Linked DNA regions of Chondromyces crocatus. The protein of the gene in region 2 interacts with the protein of the main gene of each other region in a pairwise test. Links are inferred from orthologs where the notes say so. Each region holds a gene or a part of one and is shown on either strand. Other genes may lie near its edges.

The links. The genes of interacting proteins can lie anywhere in the genome.
Region 1: the proteins of CMC5_RS41370 (region 2) and rlmB interact in binary tests that used the Escherichia coli proteins (3 or more experiments, as listed by UniProt). The link is inferred for Chondromyces crocatus from one-to-one orthologs.

The regions. Positions count from the first base shown.
Region 1 is NZ_CP012159.1:6,248,962-6,251,860, reverse strand. The notes cover bases 1-2,828. They hold rlmB (23S rRNA (guanosine(2251)-2'-O)-methyltransferase RlmB), read right to left. Parts: upstream 1,891-2,828; coding sequence 1,111-1,890; downstream 1-1,110. Other genes in these bases: CMC5_RS22855 (hypothetical protein), read right to left, coding at 2,717-2,828; pyrF (orotidine-5'-phosphate decarboxylase), read right to left, coding at 1,895-2,635; CMC5_RS22870 (cysteine desulfurase family protein), read left to right, coding at 1-237. In the rest of the region: more of CMC5_RS22855, read right to left, coding at 2,829-2,899. UniProt on the Escherichia coli protein: Specifically methylates the ribose of guanosine 2251 in 23S rRNA.
Region 2 is NZ_CP012159.1:11,356,392-11,359,331, forward strand. Bases 70-2,938 are described here. They hold CMC5_RS41370 (bifunctional ADP-dependent NAD(P)H-hydrate dehydratase/NAD(P)H-hydrate epimerase), read left to right. Parts: upstream 70-532; coding sequence 533-2,344; downstream 2,345-2,938. Other genes in these bases: CMC5_RS41375 (RNA polymerase sigma factor), read left to right, coding at 2,488-2,938. In the rest of the region: more of CMC5_RS41375, read left to right, coding at 2,939-2,940. UniProt on the Escherichia coli protein: Bifunctional enzyme that catalyzes the epimerization of the S- and R-forms of NAD(P)HX and the dehydration of the S-form of NAD(P)HX at the expense of ADP, which is converted to AMP.

The DNA.
Region 1 (2,899 bases), 5.1 Mb from region 2 along the record:
TGGCGTGGTGACGAGCTGTGCGCTGCCCTCGATCTCGAAGGGGTCGCCGTCTCCAGCGGGTCGGCGTGCAGCGCGGGGACTGCCGAGCCTTCCCCCGTCTTGACGGCCATGGTCGGACCGGAACGCGCCACCTCGGCTGTACGCATCTCGCTGGGAGAGGAGACCACGCTCGACCAGATCGACGAAGCGCTCCGCTGCTGGTCCCGCGTGGTGGTCCGCGCCCGCCCCCTCCGCTGAGTCGAGTTGAAAAGGCCGTAATAACGGTCAGTTCGTCCCCTCCCGCCCCTCCTTCAACCACTGCGCGAGGCCTTTCTCGCAACCAGTCTCCCGAGGGCGAATCCACAAGTACAAATCCATGTATCGGCTCCGCTTTCCGGCGATGTCGCCGACGCAGAGTCACAATCCATTCAATGGATTGAAGCGCCTGTGGACCTAGCATTGTGTTCAGTAGATCGAGCCCTCCGAGACCACCTCGAAAATTCATCTAAAGTAAGTCACTAACATCATGATTTGATGAGATAATACTGCCAATGTAAGACACGTTTCTCTTCGATTCGACATCACTCGACCGGATCCAGCCATCCAGCATCCGATCCCCGGAGGCGGGGTCGCTGTCCTGGAAGGCATGTCGCAATCATGGGGTCGTGTTCTGAAGCGTGAGGACGCTGAGGAAGCACCAGGTGGGTTCAACACGAACGACCCCAGGGGAGCGGTCGCTCGAATGGGTGGACGGCTACAGAGTGAGCGGTCCTGGAAAAACAACCGCCCTGGCGGAGTTGGAGGCATCCCAGGCTCCGGCCTTCGGCGCGAGACGATGTGCCCGTTCCCAGAGGGGTGAAGGGGCTCTGCTCAGCTTGCGAGCATCCGGTGGAGCGGTTCTCCACCGAGGGTCGGAGGCCGACCCGGATCACGGAGCGTGCTGGAACACCGGCGCCTGGCGATGTCCGGTGGGAGAGCGCGACAGGCCTCGACACGAGAGACCACGAGGCGGTCTGGCCGAGGGAGCGGCGCTGTAGCGGCGAGATGATGGTGAGGATGGACGCTCACCGTGCTCTGGACGCGGGCCGAACGGGGTCGGCCTTCAGGGCGCGGGGCGAGCGGGGTCGGTCTTCAGGGCGCGGGTTGCGCAGGGTCAGTCTGCTGCGACGAGCGCTTCGCTTGCTGCCGCTGGCGGAGCACCTCGTAGAGGGCGAGCGCGCCAGCCACCGAGGCATTGAGCGAGCCGATGGTGCCGGACATCGGCAGCCGGGCGACGTGCTGGCAGGCCTGACGAACTGGACGGCGCACTCCCTTGTCTTCGGCCCCCACGACGATGACCACGGGGCCCGAGAGGGGAAGCTCCCCCAGTTCCACGGAGCCCTGGGCATCGAGGGCGATCGCCGTCACCCCGCGGCTCTCGAGCACGCGCAGGGCGTCGGGCAGCGAAGGGACCCGACAGAGCGTGGCGTGCTCCACGGCCCCCGCCGAAGCGCGGAACGTGGCGGGAGACAGCGGAGCCGAGCTGTGTTCGGGCCAGATGACGGCCGCGGCGCCGAGGGCCACCGCGCTCCTGAGCACGGCCCCGAAGTTCTGGGGGTCCATCACCCCGTCGAGCGCCATGAGCACCGAGGCCTCGCCGGGGGCGCGGGGATCGTGGAGGGGCAGGGTCTCCACCCCGACCAGGGGCAGGTCCGGCACGCCGGCCAGGGCCCCCTGATGCCTCCCACCTGCCGCGCGGCGATCGAGATCGCCCCGGGGCCCCCGCTGCACCTTGATGCCTTGATCGCCAGCGTAGCGGGCGAGGGCGTCGAGCTTCGGTCCACCGTCCTGCTGGACCAGTACCCAGTCGACACGGTTGCCGTGGGCCCGGATCGCTTCGCGAACGGGCTGGAGTCCGTAAACGAGTCTCATTTGGTTATCGGGTGATGCTCGTCGAGCTCAGCGTGCGCGCGATTTCGCTGACGATGGCGCGGGCTGCGGCGAGAGGGTCCTTGGCGTCTCGGATGGGGCGCCCCACGACGAGCAGATCGGCGCCAGCCGCGATGGCCTGGGCTGGCGTCGAGATGCGCTTCTGGTCGTCTCCTGCCCGTGACGCCTTCTCGACGCCAGGCCGGATGCCGGGCGTCACAATCAGAACATCCCGTCCGAACCGGGTCCGGAGGGCAGACACCTCGGCGGTCGAGGCCACCACGCCCTGGATCCCGGAACTCCGGGCCAGCTCGGCGAGCCGCATGGCGTGGTCTTCGGTCCCGCCGGAGACGCCCACGGCGTGGAGATCCTCGGCGTCGAGCGACGTGAGCACCGTCACGGCCAGCAGGATGAGCCCATCGGACTGCGCGGCGACGCGCGCAGCACGGGACATCATCGCGGCGCCTCCCCCTGCATGCACCGTCAGGTACCGGACCTTGAGCGCGGCAGCAGCAGCCACGGCGCGCCCGACCGTCTCGGGGATGTCGTGCAGCTTGAGGTCGAGGAAGACATCGAGATCCAGATCGTGCCCGATCTGCACGGCGCGAGCCCCCTCGCGGACGAACAGCTCCAGGCCGATCTTCAGCCCGCCGACCGACGAGGCGACCGCCGTCGCGGCCTCCCGCGCCTGCTCCAGGGTAGGGTAGTCGAGCGGAAAGAACAGCCTGCGCCGAGCTTCGTCGAGCATGCTCCCCCCCAGGCTCGTGCGGTGCTGCTCCCGCGAGGAAAGGGGGAGAGTTGCCATGTCGCCGATTTCTTTCCTACGGATCTAGAGGCAGCTGCAGAGCGGATCGCCAGGTGCGCAGTTGCACGGCTTGGCCCCGGCGCCAGGGCTGGCGCCAGAGCCCCTGCCTGCTCCCGCTGCGGCGCCCCGGATCTGCTTCTGCTTCTCCTGCTCGGCCTCGAGCTGCTTCTGCAGCGCGAGGCGGGTCGCCTCGTCCTTGGCGCTATC
Region 2 (2,940 bases):
CTGGGCTCGGCGCCAGGCCGACGCGTCCAGGTTACGCGCGCATCCACCTGTCGTTCGGACGCTTCCGAGGGGTTGTTCTCGAAAACCAGGTGCCGTCACCCGAGCTACGGCACCTGGTCACGGGTGCACCTCGGGGCCGTCGGGCGTCGACGACGCCAGGTCACGGCTCGCCAGGGCCTTCCAGGCCTCCGAAGAGGCATTTCCAGAATGAAACCGAATGGTTTTACGCCACGTGACGTCGGCACTCCGGCGCCCTGACCGTCGGGTCGGGTGGGTCGGACGAGCCGTCGGCAGAGGGAATGAAGCCGTGAAGGCAGCAGCCAGGGACCCGAAGCCTCGAGAGCTGCGAGAGCCGCCAGTGCTTCGGGAGCAGCCAGAGATGCGAGAGCCGCCAGCGCTTCCGAGCGCTTCCGAGTCCCCCAGGGAGGGGCGGGATCGTGGAACGTCCGAGGGGAGCAGAGAATCCAGGGGAGGAGGGCCGAGGAAGAGGATGGGGTAGGCCCGGAGGGCTGCCCCGTTCTATGGTGGCCAGGTGATCCCTGTCCTCTCCCGCGCCCAGATGCGGGCATTCGACAAGTTCGCCATCGAGGCCTGCCACGTGCCGGGGATGGTGCTCATGGAGAATGCCGGGCGAGGTGCCGCCGACGTCATCTCCGCCATCATCGATGCCCGCCGGCTCAAGCAGCTCCAAGGAACGCCGGAGGAGGCCTCTCCGAGCGTGTGGCACGGGCCGGCAGGCTCACCACGCCCCCCTTCGCTCCTTCCTCCGCCGCCTTCGGGTGCGCCCGCCACGCTGCACCACCGCGCGACGGCCGGGGCCCAGCGTGGGCGCCCGCTGCGCCGTGACAAGGCAGCGGCTTCCGCGGAGCGAGCGCGCTCGTTCCCGGTCCGCCACATCCCGAGTCCGGGCCAGCCGGCGACCTACCCGCTGGAGGCACGGGTCGTGGTCGTCTGCGGCGCGGGGAACAACGGGGGGGACGGGTACGTGGTCGCGCGGCACTTGCTCGCGCGCGGCGCCGACGTGCACGTCTTCCTCACGTCCCGCTCCGAGGCGGTGACGGGAGAGTCGAGGATCAACCTCGATGCCTACGTCGATCTCGGCGGCGAGCTCACCGAGATGCCGAGCGACACGCCGCTCACCCCCCTCGAGGAAGCGCTCGAGCGGGCCGACATCGTGGTCGACGCCATCTTCGGGACGGGCCTCGACCGCCCCATCCACGGCCACCTCGCCGAGGTGATCGCGGTGATCAACGCGGCGTCCTGCCAGTGCATCGCGCTCGACGTGCCCTCCGGCCTCGACGCCGACAGCGGCGCGCCCCTCGGCACCTCGGTGCAAGCCGACGACACCGTGACGTTCGGGCACCTCAAGATCGGCCTGCTCACGCCCGACGGCGCACGCCTCGCCGGCAACGTGCACGTCGTGGATCTCGGCGTCCCCGACGCGCCCATCCTGGCCCAGGTCGGCTACGTGGCCGAGGTGATCCGCAAGGAGACGGTGCGCTCGTACCTCCAGCCGCGCGAGGCGAACACGCACAAGCACGCGGCCGGCAACGTGCTGGTCATCGCGGGTTCGTCCGGCAAGCTCGGCGCGGCGCTGCTCACGGCGCGGAGCGCGCTCCGCTCGGGGGCGGGGCTGGTGACCATCGGGACCTGGCCCGACGCGGCGCTGGCGCTGCAGTCGCGGGTGGTCGAGATCATGACCACGTCGATCGAGCCCGAGCAGCTCGAAGCGTCGCTGGAAGCGGCGCTCGCCAGCCGTCACGCCGTCGCCATCGGTCCGGGCCTCGGTCTGGACGACCGGGCGCGCGCGGTGGTGGATCACGTGGTGCTCCGCTGGGATGGACTCAAGGTCGTCGACGCCGACGCGCTCACCCTCTTCGCCGGACGCGCCGAGGTCCTCGCTACGGCCAAGGGCAGCCTCGTCCTCACCCCTCACCCCGGGGAGCTGGGGCGACTGCTCGGCCGAAGTGCACGTGCCATCGAGGAGGATCGCTTCGGCGCCATCCGCGAGGCGGTGCGGATCACCCAGGCCATCGTCGTCCTCAAGGGGGCCCGCACCATCATCGCCACCCCCGACGGGCGGATGTTCATCTGCATGGCGGGCAACCCCGCGCTCGCCACGGCCGGCTCGGGGGACGTGCTCACCGGGATCATCGCCGCGTTCGCGTGCTCCATGGCCGCCGAGTGCGCCGCCATCGCCGGGGTCTTGATCCACGCCCTCGCCGCGGACGCCTGGAGCCTCGCCACCGGCGCCGATCGGGGGCTGCAAGCCAGCGAGATCGCCGAGAAATTCCCGGGCCTGATCGCCGCGCTGTCCCGGGGCATCGATCCCCTCGCTCCCTGATCCCCCCACGGGCCCACGCCGGTGTCGATTTGACACGCCTCCGCGGGCCCAGGGCCGCACCCAGCGGGTCGCCCTCGTCGTGATTTCAGGCACTTGGGTCGTGGTCCTCCTCTTGCGATGGCGTGGGGACAGGAGGACTGCCGATGCTCGCCTGCCGTGTCACCCCGACCCCTGCCCCTCACCAGAAGAACAACGCGGTGCATGCCGACGCTCTTCCTCCTTCCGGTGTGCGTCCGAGGACGGCCTCCGAGGTGCGGCTCGGTCTGGTGACCATGCGCCCCGAGCTGTTCGCACGCGCGCTGCGGATGACCCGGTCGGCCACGCTGGCAGAAGACGTCGTCCAGGATGCCGTCGAGCGGGCGATCCGCTTCGAGTCCAGCTACGAGACCGGGACCAACCTGCGCGCGTGGCTGAACCAGATCCTGTTCAGCGTGTTCATCAGCCGCTGTCGTCGCAGCCGGCGGGAGCGCAACGCGCTCGACGCGCTGACGGCCGATCCTTGCGCCTGGATCAACCCGGAATACGAAACCCCGACGATGAAGTCGCTCTCGTGCGGCCTGCGCCGCGCGCTCGACCGGCTCCCCGCGGCCTACCGC